DNA from 3 places in the Azoarcus olearius genome. Region 1 is predicted to be linked to each of the others. Evidence: riboswitches for the same ligand, from Rfam matches in the RefSeq annotation. Region 1 holds a riboswitch; each other region holds the start of a gene.
What was found. A riboswitch is a leader RNA that binds a small molecule or an ion and turns the genes downstream of it on or off. The one in region 1 is predicted to bind cobalamin.
Positions count from the first base shown of each region.

Region 1 (6,469 bases):
CGCGGTGACGGCCGGACCGCATCGCGGCAGTTCCACCGCCGGCGTCGAAATACATCAAATCTGATACGAAAGCAATGTGCGGCGGGTAGGAGTGTGGCGCGCCTGCACCATTTCGGGGCGCGTTGTTCCGCGCGGGAATGGCGGGATCGGGGCGGCTATCACGCGCGTCGCAGCGCTGACGCGGAGCGGATACGGCGTAGAAACAAAAACGCCGCGCCGGCCATGCGGAATGGCGGGCGCGGCGCAGCTGGCGAAAATACTCAGGCGGTGGGCAGGCCGGTGGCGTCGAACACGCCTTCGAACAGCACCGAGCTGAGATAGCGTTCGCCGGAGTCGGGCAGCACGACGACGATGGTCTTGCCTGCATGCTGCGGGTCGCGCGCCAGACGCACCGCGGCGGCCACCGCGGCGCCGCTGGAGATGCCGGACAGGATGCCTTCTTCGCGGGCGAGGCGGCGGGCGTAGTCCACCGCTTCCTCGTTGCCCACGGTTTCCACCTGGTCGACCAGCGACAGGTCCAGCACCTCGGGCACGAAGCCGGCGCCGATACCCTGGATCTTGTGCGGGGCGGGCTTTAGTTCCTGGCCGCTGCGCTTTTGGGTGAGGATGGGGCTCGCAGCGGGTTCGACCGCAACCGACAGCACGTCCTTACCGCGCGTTTTCTTCAGGTAGCGGCTGACGCCGGTGATGGTGCCGCCGGTGCCGACGCCGGAGACGAAGATGTCCACCGTCCCTTCGGTGTCGTTCCAGATTTCCGGGCCGGTGGTTTCTTCATGGATGGCCGGGTTGGCGGGATTCTTGAACTGCTGCAGCAGCACGTAGCGCGAGGGGTCGGACGCGGCGATTTCCTCGGCCTTGGCGACCGCGCCGCTCATGCCCTTGGGGCCCTCGGTCAGCACCAGCTTGGCGCCGTAGGCGAGCAGCAGCTTGCGGCGCTCGATGCTCATCGTTTCCGGCATCGTCAGCGTGATGGGGATGCCGCGCGCGGCGGCGACGAAGGCGAGCGCGATGCCGGTATTGCCGGAGGTCGGCTCCACCAGTTCCTTGCCGGGGCCGAGCAGGCCACGCTTCTCGGCATCCCAGATCAGCGCCGCACCCAAGCGGCACTTGACCGAGTAGCCGGGGTTGCGGCCCTCGATCTTGGCCAGGATGGTGGCGGGCGCGCCGTCGGTGACGCGGTTGAGGCGCACCAGCGGCGTATGGCCGATGGAGCGGGCGTTGTCTTCGTACCAGTGGGTCATGGCGGGTCCTTGTCGGTATGGTTGGGGCGCCGGGGGCAGGGGATGCCGTCATCGAGGCGGGCGGCGTTGCTGCACCCGGATTTCGGAGAATATCAAACGTATCTTGCCTGCGGGCCGGCCTCGCGCCCATGCAGCGTGCGTGAAAGCGGGGCCAGGCCGGCGGCAGCGCGTCCGCGCGGCCCGGCGCCGGCCGCAGCGGCCAGGGATTCGTACAGGGCATAGCCTTCGGACCACGGGCCGAAGCCCGATTCGACATTGATGTGGCCCTTGGCGCCGACGTTTACGAAGCGGCTGCGCCAGCGCTCCGCCCACAGCGCGGCGGTGTCGATCGCCACCCACGGGTCGTTCGTGCTTGCCACGACGATGCTCGGAAACGGCAGCACCTCGGCCGGCAGCAAGGCTTCCACGCCGAACTTCACCGGGTCGGCCGGGGCCACCAGCAGCGCCCCGGCGATGCGGGGCGCGCGGTGGGCCGCGGCGGCGACGCTGGCGAGGCAGCCGAAGCTGTGCGCCACCAGGATCACCTGGCCGCTCGCCGCGTCGATCGCGTCGATGACCTCCTCGGCCCACACATCGAGCACCGGATTGGCCCAGTCGGCCTGATGGACGCGGCGCGCCTGCGGATGGACCGCCTCGAACCAGCTCTGCCAGTGGGTCGGGCCGCTACCGTGGAGCCCGGGAACGATCAGCGTGGTGTGCATGGCGATGGCGTGCGTAGTCGACGATGCGAGGCAGTGTGACGGGCGGCCGGAGCCGCCGGAACGAAGTTTTTCCGCTATGCATTTCGCCCGCCGCGCGTAGCCGCGGGTGCGGTGCGCGAGCGCGCGGGCGATGGGAAACAATGCAGATATTGTTGGTTCGGCCGCCGCGCCCGGCCGCCTAGACTGCCGCGGCGAACAGAGCGAGGAGAGCGCGATGAGCACTGCAAGTGCCGACGAATTCGGCTGGCTGCCCCAGCACTGGCGGCCCGGCTTCAGCCTGCGCCGCGCGCCCGACGGCCGTGTGCTCGGCCGCTTCTACGGGGCCGAATTGTCCAGTGTGTTCCAGCCCGTGGTGGAGGCCGGCAGCCTGCGACGCGTCGGGCGCGAGGCCTTCGTGCGCAGCGATGCGGGTGGCGAACCCGGCTTGTCGCCATGGAGCCTGTTCTCCATGGTCGCCGACGACGCGGTGCTGGTCGGCCTCGACCGCCTGTGCCGCACGCTGCACGTGCTCAACGATCCGCTGGCGCACGACCCCGCGGCCGCCGACGAGCTGCTGTTCCTCAATGTGCACGGCCGCCTGCTCGCCGCGGTCAGCGAAGACCACGGCCATGCCTTCCGCCGCATCCTCGACTTCATCGACCGCCGCCTCGCGGCCCGGATCGTCATCGAAACGCCAGAGGCCGCGTGCGCCGATCCGCGCCTGCTGGGCTTCGTGCTCGCCAATTACCGTCTCAACGGCTTCAAGGTGGCGGCCAACGTGCGTTCGCTGTCCGGACTGGCCGGTCTGCTCGGCGAGCTGCGGCCCAACTTCGTCAAGGTCGATGCCCGCCATCTGCGCCTGACGGATTACGCGGCCTTTGCCGAGCTGGCTGCGGCGCACGCGGTGCGCCCGGTGTTCACCCGGGTCGAAAGCGCGCAGCAGCGCGAGGTGCTGGCCGCAGTGGACGGCGCCTGGGCGCAGGGCTTCGCCTACCCGGAAGTCGCCCTGCCGGGCGCGGCGGCCGCCGTTGAGCGCGGCCGCGGCCAGCTTGCCGCCTGAGCCGGCTCAGAAGTTGACGCGGACGCCGACGCGCAGCGTGCGCGGTTCGAGCGGATGCACCAGGCGGCCGTCGATCGCCGAACCGCTGCCGCAGCCGCCCAGCCCGGCCATCGCCTCGCCACGGGTGCAGGCGCCGCCCCAGTACTCGATGTCGTTGGCGCGTTTGTCGAACAGGTTGAGCACGTCCAGCGTCGCCTCGATCTGCTTGCTCACCCGGTAGCCGAGCTTGAGGTTGGCCATCCAGAACGCGGTGGATTTCTCCTCGCCCGTCTCCTCCAGGTCGTAGGCGCCGAGGTAGCGCAGGCGCAGGCCGCCGAACCACTTGCCGCCGTCATCCACGCTGAGGCCGAGCGAGGCGGTGAGCGGAATCGCGTTGGGCACGCGGCGGCCGCCGTTATCCGGGTTGGCGTCCTTGAAGCGGGCGCGCGACCAGGCGACGTCGGCATCGACGATCAGCCAAGGGGTGGGCGCGAAGTAGTTGGACCACTCCACGCCGTGGCGGCGCGAGGCGCCCTTGGGTTCGGTGATGCCCTCGTCGCCGACGAACACCAGCTCGGAATCCAGCGCCATGCGCCACACCGACAGGCTGGTGTTCCAGCCCGGCAGCGGCGCCGCGCGCACGCCCAGTTCGCTGCCGCGCGCCTTGACGATCAGCGGCACGCGTTCGGCCGGGCTGCCGTCCTGCGGATTCGTCCGCGCCGTGGCGCCGCGCACGTCGTTGCTGTGGAAGCCGTGGCCCCAGTTGGCGTAGAACTCGGTCTGCCCGAGCAGCTCGAAGGGGCCGAGCACCAGGCCGAGCTTGGGGCTGGTCTGGCGCGCTTCGGCGTGGCCGCCGTTGTCCATGTTGAAGCTGCCGGCGAGCGCGCTGGCGCGGGCGTGGATCTCGTCGTAGCGCATGCCCAGCCCGGTGCGCAGCCAGGGCGTCCATTGCGTGCGGGTATCGACGAAGACGCCGACCGCGGTCTCGGTGATGCGGTCCTCGCGGACCACCTCGGTGCGCTGGCGATTCACCGTGTTGTAGAGGCCGACCTTGTCGATGCGGTCCTGGCGCAGCTGCGCGCCGACGGCGAGTTCGGTGTCCTTCCACTGCGGGCCGAGGAACCAGCTGCGGTGCAGCTCGCCGCCCCACTGCAGGCGGTCGTCGGCCTGTTCGTGCTGGTCGCCCTGCAGGCCGCTGATGTAGCCCGACGGCGCGGAATACAGCTTGAGCCCGTAATCGACCACATAGGCGCTGGCGCGGGTGATGCCGCTGGCGTCGCTGCGCGCCCATTCGCCCGCCAGGCTGTAGCGATGCGTCTTGCCGCCGTCGTTGGCGCTGAGCGTGCCGTAGCGGTCGATCTCGCCGCCGCTGATCGCGCGTTCCGGCACATGCTCGGAGGCGGTCCAGTCGGCGCGGTAGAACATGCCGGTGATCGCGAAGCCGTTCGCCGCGGTGCCGGAGGACAGCCGCAGCAGCGCGTTTTTCTTCACCAGGTTTTCCGGCTGCTCCCAGGGTCCGTCGTTGCCGGTGAATTCCACCGCGGCGAGCAGCCGCAGGTCGTCGTTGAGCGCGGTGCTGCCGGCGGCGAGCAGACGGCGGTAGTTGTTCTGGCCGAAGCCGAACTCGACGAAAGGCGCGGCCAGCGTGCGCAGGTAGTCGATGCGGGCGCCGCCGCTGGTGGCGAAGTCGCCATCCTCGGCGCCATATACCCCTTTGCGGTACTTCACGCTGGAGATCAGCTCCGGGATCAGGAAGTTGAGGTCCATGTAACCCTGGCCGTGGGCGTGCGACACCATGTTCACCGGGATGCCGGTCACGGTGGTGGCGAAGTCGCTGCCGTGGTCGAGGTTGAAGCCGCGCAGGAAGTACTGGTTGGCCTTGCCGTCGCCGGAATGCTGGGTCACCACCATGCCGGGCACCGCCTCCATGACTTCGGCCGGGCGCAGCAGCGGGCGGGTGGCGAGCTGTTCGGCGGTCACCGTGCCTTCGCTGGCGGAATCGGCCACGCCGATCAGGTCCTTGCTGTCATTGCCCACGGTCACTTCCTGCAGCGTCGGGATGCCGGCGCCGAAGGCGGGCAGGGCGCAGGTGGACAGTAGCGCGAAGCCGAGCGATCTCAGCGTGGTGGGCAGCAGCGCGCCGGCACGCAGGACCGCGTTGAGCGCGGTTTCGTTATGGGGGCAGGCGCCGGGCCCCAGGGAGTAGCAATGCACGACTCGTCTCCGTTGTGGGGGGCGAGCATCGTCGGCGGCGGTTCGTGCGCGAAACGCGCGCGGCAAGGGCCTGGCCGGGGGCCGGGCGATCACTGCCGCTACGAACGTATCGCAGGAAAAACACGCGCAACCTCTGCCAGGGACACCCCGCCCCGTCTGTTTCAAGGATGGACGTTGGGGCAGGTCTCCTGGCTCTCGGGTCGTCGCGCTTCGCCCGCCTTCCCGGAACGCATCCAGTGGCATGGGGTGGCGAAGCGCTCGCCGATGACAGTTGCGGGGGCAGCGCCGGAATTCGAGCTGGGCTCGGCACCGGCTTCCCTTTTAATCCCCTGGCGGGGAACCTTCAACGCCGGGGAGTTTAGTTGCCGGACGTGCGCGGGGTCAAACCTTCATCACTGGATGTAGTGGGTGCGCGCGCGCCGGACCACTATGGGTGGTCCTCGAATGGCATCGGTTGGATGAGCGGATCGCGCAAGGCCGCGCTTCTACGCGGTCCACACCTGGCCGCGGCGGTCTTCCACCCGTTTGGCCTTGTGGGTGGCGCGCGGCAGGGTGTCGGGGTCGAGCACCGCGATGTGGGCGCCGACGCCGGTGATCGCCTTGACGCGATGGGCGAGGCGGTCGGCGAGCGCGTCGGCGGTGCCGTGGAAGCCGGCGGCGCGCTCGACCTCGATGGTGAGGCGGTCGAGGTGGTCGATGCGCTCGATCACCAGCCGGTATTCGCCGCTGAAGTCGTGGTCCTTGCGCACGATGGCTTCGACGTCGCTCGGGAAGATGTTCACGCCGCGCACGATGAGCATGTCGTCGCGCCGGCCGTGCACGCCGAGCAGGCGCTGGCTGGTGCGGCCGCAGGCGCAGGGCTCGTCGGTGAAGCTGACGATGTCGCCGGTGCGGAAGCGGATCAGCGGGCGGGCGCGCTTCTTCAGCGTGGTCAGCACCATCTCGCCGCGTTCGCCGGGGGCGACCGCCTCGCCGGTTTCCGGATCGAGCACTTCGACCAGGATGTGGTCTTCCGCCCAGTGCAGGCCGTCCTTTTCCTCGCACATGCCGGCGCAGGAGCCGAAGATGTCCGACAGGCCGTAGTAGTCGTACACCTCGGCGCCCCACAGCGCCTCGATGCGGGCGCGGGTCTCGGGAATCGAACCGCCCGGCTCGCCGGCGACGAAGATGCGTTTCACCGCCAGATCCTTTTTCGGGTCGATGCCTTCCTTCTGCGCGGTCTCGCCCAGGTACCAGGCGTAGGACGGCGTGGTCCAGATCGCGGTGGCCTGGAACTGGCGCAGGATCGCCAGCAG
Region 1 is NZ_CP016210.1:2,713,650-2,720,118, reverse strand. It holds gene cysK (cysteine synthase A) at 261-1,241, opposite strand; gene dqs_RS12515 (RBBP9/YdeN family alpha/beta hydrolase) at 1,334-1,942, opposite strand; gene dqs_RS12510 (EAL domain-containing protein) at 2,157-2,981, shown strand; gene dqs_RS12505 (TonB-dependent receptor) at 2,988-5,174, opposite strand; cobalamin riboswitch at 5,336-5,535, opposite strand; gene dqs_RS12500 (phenylacetate--CoA ligase family protein) at 5,660-6,469, opposite strand, start outside.

Region 2 (6,469 bases), 1.3 Mb from region 1:
CGTAGCGGTTGCGTGCATCCGACTGGGTGAAGCTCAGCCCGACCTCGTCGCGCTCGCGGAAACCCAGCGACAGCGCGCCGCTCAACATGTCGTTGCGATAGCCGTCGTCGTCCGCCCAGTACGAGGTGCGGGCGCCGCTGCGCCAGTAGGCCGGATCGCGCTTGGAATTGAAGCCGTCGGTGCGCTCCTTACCGGCGGTGAGGCTGTAGCGCAGGCGGTCGACGCCACCGGCGAGGGTCACCGAACCCTTGAAGGTGTCGTCGGTGCCGTAGCCCACGTAGACCTCGGGATGGAAGCCGGCCTCGCCGCGGCGGGTGAACACCTGGATCACACCGCCGATCGCCTCCGAGCCGTAGAGCGCGCTCGCCGGCCCGCGCAGCACTTCGATGCGCTCGATCATCGCCAGCGGGATGGTTTCGAAGGTAGCGGCGCCGGAGGTCGCCGAGCCGACGCGCACGCCGTCGATCAACAGCAGCGTGTGGCGCGCCTCGGCGCCGCGGATATAGACGTTGGCGTTGGCGCCGGCGCCGCCGTTGGCGGTGACCTGCACGCCGGGCATGGCCCGCAACACCTCGATCAGCGAGGAATGGCCGGCGCGCTCGATGTCGGCGCGTTCGAGCACCTCGACGCTGGCGAGGCTGTCCTCGGCGCGGCGCTGCTGGCGGGTGGCGGTCACGACGACCTCGTCGAGCGCGGCATTGTCAGCGGCAAAAGTGGGCAGGGGAAACAGCGGCGCGGTCGCGGCAAGGGCGAGCGCAAGGGTGGTCAGGCGAAGCGTCATGATCGGTAGGGAACAGGTCGTGGGCGCCCGGCGGCGAAGCACGCCGGGCGTAAAAACGAATGCGGCGACGGCGCGCGCTCAGAACGAGAAGCGGGCGCCCAGCTTCCAGGTGCGTTCGAAACTGACCGGATAGATGCGGTCGTCGCCCACCCACACGCCGTTCTCGTGCTCGAAGAGGTTGCTCACCGCACCGTACAGTTCCACGCCCTTGCCGATGCGATGGCGGTAGGTGAGGTCGGTGGACTGGTATGCGCGCTGCTTCTGCGCGTTGTCGTTGTCGAAGTCGTCGGCCGCCCACGCCTTGCTGCGCCAGGTGTGCGAGAGGTACAGGCTCCCGCCCTCGACCACGTCCACCGCCAGCCCCAGCACCAGGCTGTGGCGCGGCACGCCGGGCAGTTCCTTGCCGTCATAAGCGCCGCCGCCGGCATCGTCGCGGTCGACGATCGAACGCGTCCAGCTGTAGTTCACATGGCCGCTGACAGCAGGCGTGATCTGCCAGCTGTCCTGCAGTTCGAGCCCGTACTTGTGGGAGCGGTCGATGTTGGTGTTGGCGTAGGAAAACGGCTCAAGGAAGATTTCGTTCTTGAGCCGGACATGGAACAGCGACAGCTTGAGCCGGTTGGCCGCGGTGACATGGTTGAGGCCGACGGTCAGCGTCCGGGCGCACGCCGGCTCGATGAAGCCATTGAAGCTGGTGGTGCCGGTCCACCAGTCGAAGCTGAAGAAGCGGTCGATGTCGGGGGCCTGGTAGCCGCTGTTGTAGTTGCCGAACACCGACAGCGCGTCGTCGACGCGGTAGTTGAGGCCGAGGTCCCACGACGCCAGGCGCTCGGTTGCATCCAGGCGGGCGCCGCTGTCGGGCCGGTACTGGTAGCGCACGCGCTCGCCGCGCGCGCCGGCCGACAGCGTCAGCTGTTCGAACACGTACTGGGTCTGCACGAAGAGCGCGGTGTTGCGCTTGGACGTGTCGTCGCTCATGCCCTTGCGCACGCCGTCGAAACGCTGCGCGCCGCCGGTGACCGAGAACTGGTCGCCGCGGTACTGCAGCGAGAACTCGTCGGTCAGATAACGGTAGTCGGACACCCAGCTCGACTGCACGAATTCCGACATGCGCGCTTCGTCGCGATGGTCCACCGAGATCCGCCAGCGCGCGTCGAGGTCGTAGTCCGCTCCCACACCCCAGTCACGGGTGTTGAACTTCTGGTAGGTATAGAGGCTGCCGTTGTTCTGCGCCGGATCGTCCTTGAACTGCGCCAGCGTCAGCGGCCCCATGTAGCGCGAGTCGATGCGCGCCTCGCCGGCGTCCAGCCGCAGGCGGAGTTCGTCCACCGGCTTGGCGCTGCCGCTGACGCGCCAGAGGTCGGCCTGCGAGGCGTCACGATGGCCGGAGGCGTCCTTGTCGGCGGCGCCGTCGTCGGCGCTGCGCTCGGCGCTGGCCGAAATGCTGAAACGCTCGCGCACCAGCCCGGCGCTGAGCACGCCGCCGCGACCGCCGTGGCTGCCGCCGTACAGCTCCACGCTGCCGCCGTCGCGCGGACGGGTGTGGATCTGGATGGTGCCGGCGGTGGCGCCATCGCCGTACATCACCGAGCCGCTGCCCTTGGTGATCTCGATGCGGTCGACGTCCGCGAGCGAAACCGCGCCGAGCAGCTGCGGCACCATGTCGACATTGTTGAGGCGGCGGCCGTCCACGGTGACCACCACGTTCTGGTAGCCGTCGGCGAGGCCATAGCCGCGCATGTTGAGCGACGGCGCAAACCGGTTGCCGAAGTTGGGCAGGACCTGCACCGAGGAATGGCGGGCAAGGTAATCCACCAGATTGCTCGCGCCGGAGCGTTCGATGTCCTCGCGGCGGTGGACCTCGGAGGCGTAGGGCGCCTCGGTATCCTTCAGTTCGACACGGGTGGCGGTCACGATGACCGGGGCGGCAATGCCGGTTTCAGCGGCCTGCTGGGCAAGCGCGGGATGCGGACAGACGAGCGCGCACAGCGGCGCGACGGCGACAAGACGGAACTTCATCGGGGACTCCCGGCGGCCACGGCATGCGTCCCCGCAATCCGTGGTCGATACGCACAAGGACATGCCGGGAGAAGCCGCACGAAGCACTGCACCCATCGCCGCCACCCCGCGGCACATCCGCCAGTTCGCGCTCGGGCCGGTATCCGGGCTCGCGGGCTGGAGCGGCTGTGGCCGGCTCCGACGCATCGCCTTCCCGGGGACGACCCAGTGGCTGTTGATGCGCCTTGCACTCGCTTACCGTTGCGGGGGCAGCACAGGCATTGCGCCGGAGGCGCGCACCTGTTTCCCGTTTAACCCTGGGGCGAGGACCGCCTTCGGGCACCTGAAACGCGCCGCACCTTTCGGCGCGGAGGGCCCGGATGATACCGTGTCCGGCTCTTTCCGTAACGAGAAACATCGACCCCGCCATGAGTTGCGAACTGATCCTGGGCGGCGCCCGCTCGGGCAAGAGCCGCCACGCCGAAGCGCTCGCCGGCGCCAGCGGCCTCGCCGTCACCGTGATCGCCACCGCCGAGGGCGGCGACGCCGAGATGAGCGCGCGCATCCGCCGCCACCAGGCGGACCGCCCCGCGCACTGGCGCACCGTGGAAGAACCGCTGGCGCTCGCCGCGGCGCTGCGGCGCGAGGCCGACGCGGGGCGCTGCGTGATCGTCGATTGCCTGACGCTGTGGCTGACCAACCTGCTGGCGGGCGCCGAAACCCTGCCGCCCGAAGCGGGCGCGGACGCCCTGCCGCACTTTCGCGCCGAGCGCGACGCCCTGCTCGACGTGCTGCCCGCGCTGCCGGGCGAGATCCTGCTGGTGGCCAACGAGGTGGGGCTGGGCCTGGTGCCGGAAACGCCGCTCGGCCGCCTGTTCCGCGACGAGGCAGGGCGGCTCAATCAGGCGATCGCGGCGGGCGTGCCGCGGGTCAGTTTCGTCGCCGCGGGCCTGCCGCTGCGGCTGAAAGGCTGATCAGCGCAGCCCGAGCGCGCGCAGCCGCTCTTCGGTGGCGGGGTGGGTGGAGAGGTAGTCCTGCCAGCCGGATTCCGACGCGGCGCAGTCGGCCTCGGGCTTGCAGTCCGGATCGCGGTCGAGGCGGGACAGCATCGCGCCGAAGTGGGCGGCCGCTATGCCCTGCGTGGCGAGCGTGCGCACCGCGTAGCGGTCGGCCTCGAACTCGAAGCTGCGCGAATAGCCGAGCTGGGTCAGCAGCACCGGAATCGCGGTGACCAGCGAGGACACCGACGACACGTCGCCGGTCACCGCGGTCACCACCAGGCCGAGCGCCGAGGCCTGCAGCACCTGGCGCAGCGCGTGGCGGCCCTCCACATGGCCGATCTCGTGCGCCAGCACCGCCAGCAATTCCTCGTCGCGCGCCGCCAGGCGCACCAGCTGGTCGGTGAACACGATGGTGCCCGAAGGGAGCGCGAGCGCATTCGCGCCCAGCCCGTGGCGGCCCGCGCGGAACACCACGGTGACCGGCCGCGCCGGCGTCGACACCGGCGCCAGCAGCGGGGCGAACACCGCCTGCAGGCGCGCCTGCTCCGCCGCATCCAGCGTGGAAGGGCCAAGCAGTTGCGCATCGAGCAGTTCCAGCGCGCCATCGCCGATCTGGCGATCCACCGCCGGTGGCAGCGCGTAGGCCACGGTCTGCGCGAGCGCGGGAATGCCGTAGCGGACCCCGCCCCACACCACGGCCACCGTCACCAGCAGGCCGAGGGCGACGTAGCGCAGTCTGGACTCCAGCCGGTGCGCCAGGTCGTGCGCCGGCCGCAGCGGCGTCAGCAGGCGGTCGATGGTGTCGTTGTCGGCGGTCTCGAAGCAGCCGCCATCCGGAAAGCGCAGGAAGCGCGGGGTGCGGCCGAGGCGCGAGCTGACCGTCACCTGCGCCTGCGGCAGCGGGCCGGCGAGTACGCCCGCGTCGCCCTGCACGGTGAACGCGCCCTCAGCCAGGGTCAGCGTGGCGGGCAGGCGGCGCGAGCCGGCGCCGCTGAAGAAGACGCCGGCGACCGCGTGCCCGCCCGCCTCGCTCACAGGCCCAGATCCACGTCGAACAGGTCCGCCACCTCGCCACCGGCGGCCGCCACCTCTTCCTGGCGCGCGGCGACGAAGCTATCCAGATCGTCCTCCGCGACCAGCGCGATGTGCTCCGCCGCATAGCGCGCGTTGCGCACCTTGGCCCAGGGGTAGAACAGCCCCAGCGTCAGCACCGTCAGCAGCGTGTTCACCGCCATCAGGCGGGCGTAGCCGGGCAGCTCGTAAGTCGCCTCGAAGCGGTTGCCGGCGAGCGCGGTGTTGCCATAGACGAGGTTGGTGAAGCGCACCTTGAAGTAGGCGAAGGCCGCGACATAGGTGGCGATCATGACCAGCGGCGACAGGAAGGGGATCAGCCAGCCCACCAGCATCGCCGCCGCCATGCCGCCGATGAAGATGCCGATCAGCACCAGCACCATCATGTAGAAGCTGCGCACGCCCAGTTCGAGGCCGAAGCGGCAGGTGCCGTAGCGGCTGTTGCCGACCATGAAATGCTGCTGCTTGTGCAGGGCCATCGGTGCCAGGATGCCGAACGTGATCGCCGCCAGCAGGGGCCACAACACGAAGGCCTTCCCCGCCTCGGCGAGCTTGCCGTCGAAGCCGAAACGCACGCCGCGCCACGCGCTGTTGTGGTTACGGAAGGCGAGCCCGCGCACGATCATCCACGGCATCGCGGCAAGGAACAGCAGCAGCGCCAGCAGGCCGAGGATGGGCGAGATTTCCCCCGCCATCGAATACAGCACGAACAGCACGAAGGCGATCGCGCGGCCCTTGAGGATCTTGATCGGGTCGCCGAGGTAGTCGAAGCTGCTGCCGTCGAGCTGGGTGTTGCCGTAGAAATAGCGCTGGGTGCGCACCTTGGCCCACGCGGAATAGATACCGAGCGTGACGATCGTCAGCAGCACGTTGACGATCCAGATGCGGAAGAACTCGCCGCCCTCGCCGAAGAACTGGAACGGCAGCACGCGCGGCTCCGCGTGCGGCGTGGCCGCCGCGCGCGCCACCCCGCCAGCCGGCGGAGCACCCGCGCCGGCGGCCGGCTCCAGCGTCGGCCGCGACGGCGGAATGATCATGGTCTGCGCGCCGTGGTCGAAGGCCGGCGCCGCGCTGGCCGCAAGCGCCGCCGGGCGCTGGACCATCACGGTCTCGTCGGCGGCCTGCGGGCGCGAAGCCGGGGTCACGACCATCGTCGGCGCCATCGGATCGACCTGCGCAGCCGCAGGCGCGGGGGCGTGCGCCACCACTTGGGTGACCGCGGTGGATGCCGCGACCGCGGGGTCCGGCTGCGCGGCGGGAGACGGCGCGCTGGTGACGAACTGCTGGGCCGCGGGCGCCTCGACGCTGACCACCGCGCCGATGCTGCCGAGCGTGATGCGATAGCGGTCGGCCTCGTCGCGGCTCAGGCCCTTCTTCAGCACCACCTTGGGATGCGAGAACAGCTGCTCGAGCTTGTCCGCCCCGAGCCCGAACAGGCGGCCGAAGCCTTCCTGCACCTGTTCCCGGCTGAATCCGTCGAGGATCTCGCCCCTGAACACCACCGCATATACCGCTTCCGACATCGACGCCTCCCTTCGGCCCCGTTTATGGTTTGAGTGCGGCGCGCGCCAGCATGCTGCCCGGAAAGGACAGGCGCGCGACGTCCGCGGGCATGATA
Region 2 is NZ_CP016210.1:3,986,743-3,993,211, forward strand. It holds gene dqs_RS18240 (TonB-dependent receptor domain-containing protein) at 1-781, opposite strand, end outside; gene dqs_RS18245 (TonB-dependent receptor) at 860-2,800, opposite strand; cobalamin riboswitch at 2,923-3,128, opposite strand; gene cobU (bifunctional adenosylcobinamide kinase/adenosylcobinamide-phosphate guanylyltransferase) at 3,208-3,753, shown strand; gene dqs_RS18255 (M48 family metallopeptidase) at 3,754-4,815, opposite strand; gene dqs_RS20575 (YjgN family protein) at 4,812-6,374, opposite strand.
Region 2: another riboswitch for cobalamin. It lies ahead of dqs_RS18245 (TonB-dependent receptor); the one in region 1 lies ahead of dqs_RS12505 (TonB-dependent receptor).

Region 3 (6,469 bases), 1.2 Mb from region 1:
GCTCACGCCGCACCGCCTGCGGGTCATCGGCGAACTCGCGCGCCTGCTCGAATCGCAGACCCGCACGCGCTACTTCAGCGAGGCGCTGGTCGGCACCACGCGCGCGATGCACGCCGAAGCGATGGAGCGCCTGACCAGTGCGATCGGCGAGACCAGCAGCCCGCACTTCGTCGAAACCCTGGAACAGGCGCGCGACATCTGCGGGCGGCTGTCCGACAGCTTCGACCTGCTGCTGGCCGAGCGCAACCGCCAGTCGGCCGCCAGCCATGAAGGGCTGCGCGACCTGATCAGCGAGTTCGACGACATGTTCACGCTGTTGTCGAACACCCTGGTCGAGCGCGAACTGCTCGAACGCCAGAGCCAGGTGCTCGAGCAGATCATCCTGTCGCACGAGCGCATCGGGCAGTGGAAGGCCTTCGTCCAGGCCATCCTCAGCGACTTCCACGCGATCTTCCCGTTCGACCTCTTCTTCGTCGCCTTCGCCGAAGAGAACGGGCTGATGCTCAACGTGTATTACTTCGGCGAATGCGACGAGGCTTACCGCCTCGCCACGCGCCAGCAGCTCGCCCGCAGCATGATCGAAAGCCTCGGCCTGCCGGCGGATTCGCCGCTGGACTACGAGGAATTCCAGGTCCAGCGCAACCAGAGCATCCGCCCGGTGCGGCCGGAGCAGATGATCACGGTGCGGGTGCCGGAGCACTCCTCGCAGCTCGCCGGCCTGCTCGGCGTCACCTTCCTGTCGTCGCAGGAGCTGAACGCGCGCGAGGAAAGCGTCATCCGCTCCATCCTCGCGGTGATGGTGATGGTGGTCGGTTCCAGCAAGGTGCTGTCGCGCACGCTGGCCGAGCTGGAGTACTACTCCATGCACGACCCGCTCACCGGCCTGTACAACCGGCGCCACTTCAACAACATGCTGGAGTACGAAATCGGCCGCTCGGAACGCCACGAGCACGAATTCGCGCTGCTGCTGCTCGACCTCGACGACTTCAAGGACGTCAACGACTCCTACGGCCACCCCACTGGCGACAGCGTGCTGGTGCGGGTCGCCGAAATCCTGCGCGGCCACATCCGCAAGGGCGATCTGGCCACCCGCATCGGAGGCGACGAGTTCGCCATCATGCTGATGGAAACCGGCACCGAAGGCGCGGTATCGGTGGCGGAAAAGCTGGGCGCCGCGCTGCGCGCCACCAGCTTCGAAAGCCCCAATGGCAAGCGCTTCCACATCACCACCTCGATCGGCGTGGTGGTCTATCCGCGCGACGCGCGCACCGAGCACGACCTGCTCGCCGGCGTGGACATCGCGATGTACCGCGCCAAGGAGTTGGGCAAGGACAGCGCATGCACGCTGGCCTCGATGCCCGGCCAGCTGAAGGCCACCCGCGTCACCCGCGACTACGCCGAGAAGCTGCGCGAGGCGCTGCGCGAGAACCGCATGGTTCCGTACTTCCAGCCCATCGTCGATTGCCACACCGGCGTGCCCTTCGCCTGCGAGACGGTCGCCCGCCTGAAGGAGAAGACCGGCGAAACCATCGCCGCCGGCGCCTTCATCGACACCATCGAGAAATACGGCCTCGGCCGCGAACTCGACCGCGTCATCATCCGCCAGACGCTCGAAGCCGCGGCCGCGCGCGCCCGCACCGGCGCACCGCCGCTGCGCGTGTTCATCAACCTGTCGGCGCAGGAAATCCAGGGCCGCGGCATCCTCGGCTATGCCGAAGAGCTGTGCAACGAACTCGGCATCCCGCCCAGCCAGGTGGTGTTCGAAATCCTCGAACGCGACGCCATCGGCGACATGACGAACATGCGCAAATTCCTCGCGAACCTGCGCAAGAAGGGCTTCGCGTTCGCACTGGACGACTTCGGCAGCGGCTACAACTCCTTCCACTACCTGCGCGAACTGCACTTCGAATTCGTCAAGATCGACGGCGCCTTCGTGCGCAGCATCGTCGAATCGCCGATCGACCGCGCGCTGGTGCGCAACCTCACCAACCTGTGCAAGGAAATCGGCATCCTCACCGTCGCCGAGTTCGTCGAATCCGAGGAAATCCTCGAGATGCTGCGCGAGATGGGCATCGACTACGTCCAGGGCTACCACATCGGCATGCCGCTGCCGCAGATGCCCGATGTCGCCTGAATGATGCGCGATGGCTGCCGGTTGACGTAACGGCAGCTTGCACGCCGCCGCGGCGCTCGACTATCCTCGCGCTGCATTCGATCCGGGTGCCCTGGAATGCAACCGCATGACAGGGTGAAACGGGAAGTCCGGTGACGTCGGAAGTTCAGCTTCCGACCAGTCCGGCGCAGCCCCCGCTGCTGTAAGCCTGACGACTCCGCCACACGCCACTGAGCCTCGCGCTCGGGAAGGCCGGCGGACGAGGAAGAAGGCGAGCCAGAAGACCGGCCCGATCGAACGAGAGGTGTGAATCCCGGGGTGAGGGTTCGATCCGACTGGTTCAACGGCAGCCGTCCTTTTCCGCTTTCAGCACCACGCGGCCGCTCGTCCAGCCGAATCCGTTTTGCATGACCGCGTTCGCTTTTCATGGCCGCACAGCCATGTTCCGCGCCTGCGCCTGCACGCTCCGCTTCACGCCATGGTCTGGCACTCGAGGGGAGTCATCATGCATATCGAACCCGGTCTGGTTTCCGCCGCCAAGGTCGCCGTCGCCAACGTCGCCGCCGTCGCGCTGGTCGGCGCACACGCGCTGCAATTCGTCCGTCAGCCGCAACTCGTCGTCCGCAGCCTGCTCGCGGCGCTGTTCTTCTCGCTCTTCATGCAGAGCTTCCACCTGCCCGCCGGGCCGTCGGAGCTGCACTTCATCGGCGCGATGCCGATCTACCTCATCCTCGGCTTCGTCCCCACGCTGGTCGGCTTCGCCGCCGGCCTGCTGGCGCAGGGCATCCTGTTCGAGCCCACCGACCTGGTGAACCTCGGCGTGAACACCCTGTCGCTGGCGCTGCCGCTGCTGGTGCTGCATCACACCGCCGGCAGGCGCGTCGATGGACTCAGTGTGCGCAACATCCTCAAGCTCGACGCCATCTACTACGCCGGCGTCGCGCTGATGGTCGGCTTCTGGCTCAGCCTGGGCGACACCGCCACGCCGTTCGCGGCCTGGGCCGGCTTCGCCGCCCACTACCTGCCGGTAGTGCTGATCGAGCCGCTGGTGACGATCGCGCTGGTCGGCCTGCTGCGCCCGCACGCCGCGCACCCGGCGCTGCGTCTGTGCACCACGCTGCGCACTGCCTGAGCGCCATGCCCGGCACCATCTGGTTCGTCGGCGCCGGCCCCGGCGACCCCGACCTGATCACCGTCAAGGGGCGTCGCCTGCTCGAGCAGGCCGGCGCCATCCTGTTCGCCGGCTCACTGGTGGACCAGGCGGCGACGCAGTACGCGCCGCCCGGCTGCGCCATCCGCGATTCCAAGGACATGACGCTGGAAGAGATGACGGCCTGGCTGGTCGAGGCTGCAGGCCGCCATCCGACGGTGGTCCGCCTGCAGACCGGCGACCCCGGCCTGTATGGCGCGCTGGTCGAGATGACGCGCCCGCTCGACGCCGCCGGCATTGCCTGGAAGGTGGTGCCGGGCGTGTCGTCGGCGATGGCCTCGGCCGCCGCCGCCGGCGAAACGCTGACCCTGCCGGAAGTGACGCAGACGGTGATCCTCACCCGCGTCGCCGGCCGCACGCCGATGCCGCCGGGCGAGGAGCTCGAAGCCCTCGCCGCCCACCGCACGACGCTCTGCCTGTTCCTGTCGATCACCCTGCTGCACGAAGTCCTGCGCGCGCTGCGCGCCGCCGGCTGGCCCGAGGACGCGCCCATCGTGGTGGTGCAGAAGGCGAGCTGGCCGGGCGAGGAAAAGGTGGTGCGCGGCACGCTCGCCGACATCAAGAAACGCTGCCAGGCGGAGAAGATCGCCAGCCAGGCCATGATCATCGCCAGCCCGGCGCTCGGCGCCCGCGACTGGCCCGGGATCGCCCGCTCCAAGCTCTACGACCCCGCCTTCACCCACCGCTTCCGCCGCGCCGTCGCGCCTGCGGACGCGGCCCCCGCCAGCGAGGCACCGCAATGAACGACACCACCCTGCTGCTGATCGGCCACGGTTCGCGCAACCGCGAAGGCAACAAGGAGATCCTGCACTTCGCCGCCCAGTGGCGCGAACGCCACCCCGCCTGGCGCATCGAGGTCTGCTTCATCGAGCACGCCGAGGTGCTGCTCGACGAAGGCCTGGACCGCGCTGCCCGCGCCGCCCGCAACGTGGTCGCCATCCCCTTCATCCTCAACGCCGCCGGCCACGTCAAGATGGAGCTGCCGGCCGCGATCGAGCGCGCCCGCGCCCGCCACCCCGGCGTCGGCTTCTCCTGCGTGCGCCACCTCGGCATGGGGCGCGAGATCTTCGCGGTGCTGCAGGGCCAGCTCGAACGCCTGATGAAATCGCTGGCGATGCCCGATCCGCAGACCACCGGCGTGATCCTGCTCGGCCGCGGCTCGTCGGACGCCGGCGCCAACGGCGAACTCGCCAAGATGGCGCGCTGGATCTTCGAAGAGGGCGACCACGAACTGGTCGACCTCGCCTTCACCAGCATCACCTGGCCGCGGCTGGAAACCGTGGTGCAGCGCCAGGTGAAGCTGGGCATGGCGCAGATCTGCATCGTGCCGGTGTACCTCTTCACCGGCGTGCTGATCGAGCGCATCCAGGCCCAGGTGGAGCGCCTGCAGCGCCAGTACCCGCAGATCGCCTTCGCGCTCGGCAGCCACTTCGGCTTCGACAAGGGTGTCTTCGACCTGCTCGACGCCCGCGTCAGCGGCATCGACTGCGCCGAAGGCCCGCTGCTGGAGTGCGACGGCTGCAAGTACCGGCTCGCCGCCGAGGCCGAACACCTGCACGACCACAGCCACACCCATGTGCATGACGACCATGGCGATCACGGTCACGCCCACCAAGGCCATGACCACGGTCACGACGGCCATCACCACCGCGATCACGCCCACGCCTGAAGCATGAGCACCGCCAACACCGTCACCGAACAGCTCACCGCCGCCGGCCGCGCCATCGAGCACGACTCCTTCGCCATCATCGATGCCGAGGTCGGCGCCCATGCCTACAGCGCGGAGCAGTGGCCGATCGTCCGCCGCATGATCCACGCCAATGCCGACTTCGAGTTCAACGGCCTCACCGACTTCCACCCCGCGGCGGTCGAAGCCGGGCTCGCCGCCATCCTCGGCGGCGGCTCGCGGGTGGTGGCCGATGTCGAGATGATCTGCGTCGGCCTGTCGGCCTCGCGCCTGGCGCACTTCGGCATCAGCACCCACCAATTCATTTCCGATACCGACGTCATCGCCCGCGCGAAGGCGGAGGAGACCACGCGCGCGGTGCAGGCGATGCGCAAGGCGCACCGGCTGGGACTGATCAACGGCGCCCTCGTCGGCATCGGCAACGCCCCCACCGCGCTGATCGAGCTGGTACGGCTGATCCGCGAGGAAGGCGCGCGCCCGGCGCTGGTGGTCGGCATGCCGGTGGGCTTCGTCTCGGCGGCGGAATCCAAGGACCTGATGGCCGGACTCGACGACGTGCCGTGGATCGTGATCCGCGGCCGCAAGGGCGGCTCGACGCTGGTGGTCGCGGCGATCCACGCTTTGCTCGGGCTGGCCGAAGCACGCCAGCGCGCGGGGCGCTGAGCCGATGAGCACTGGCCACGCGCTTTCGCCGGCGTCCCAGGAGAAGATCCGCAAGGGCGACCCCAAGCGCGACCGCGGCAACCGCAGCGGCTTTTCCACCGGCGCCAACTCCGCCGCCGCCGCCGCCGCGGCCACGCTCGGCCTGGTGCGCGGCGCGGTGCCGGACACGGTGGAGTGCGTACTGCCCAACACCCAGATCGTGCGCTTCGCCATCGCCGACGGCTGTGTGGACGGCGACCGCGCCCACGCGGTCAGCATCAAGGACGCCGGCGACGACCCGGACGCCACCCACGGCGCCCACCTCACCGCCGACGTGCGCCGCATCCCCGGCGGCGGCGGTGCCATCGTCCTCAAGGGCGGGCCGGGCGTCGGCGTGGTCACCAAACCGGGGCTGGGGCTGGAGGTCGGCGGTCCGGCGATCAACCCGGTGCCACGCAGCAACATCGCCGCCAACGTCGCCGCCGCCGGCAAAGCCATCCTCGCCGCCGGCGACAGCCTGGAAGTGACGATCTCGGTGCCGGGCGGCGAGGAGATGGCGAAGAAGACGCTCAACGCGCGCCTCGGCATCCTCGGCGGCATCTCCATCCTCGGCACCACCGGCATCGTGCGGCCTTACTCCACCGCGGCCTTCCGCGCCAGCGTGATCCAGGCCGTCGACGTCGCCGCCAACCAGGGCCAGACCAGCGTGGTGTTCACCACCGGCGGGCGCACCGAGAAGTGCGCGATGCGCGAATTCCCCGAACTGGACGAAGCCTGCTTCGTGCAGATGGGCGACTTCGTCAAGGCCGCCTTCACC
Region 3 is NZ_CP016210.1:3,957,370-3,963,838, forward strand. It holds gene dqs_RS18100 (putative bifunctional diguanylate cyclase/phosphodiesterase) at 1-2,134, shown strand, start outside; cobalamin riboswitch at 2,201-2,420, shown strand; gene dqs_RS18105 (energy-coupling factor ABC transporter permease) at 2,619-3,245, shown strand; gene cobM (precorrin-4 C(11)-methyltransferase) at 3,251-4,066, shown strand; gene dqs_RS18115 (sirohydrochlorin chelatase) at 4,063-4,992, shown strand; gene dqs_RS18120 (precorrin-8X methylmutase) at 4,996-5,673, shown strand; gene dqs_RS18125 (cobalt-precorrin-5B (C(1))-methyltransferase) at 5,678-6,469, shown strand, end outside.
Region 3: another riboswitch for cobalamin. It lies ahead of dqs_RS18105 (energy-coupling factor ABC transporter permease); the one in region 1 lies ahead of dqs_RS12505 (TonB-dependent receptor).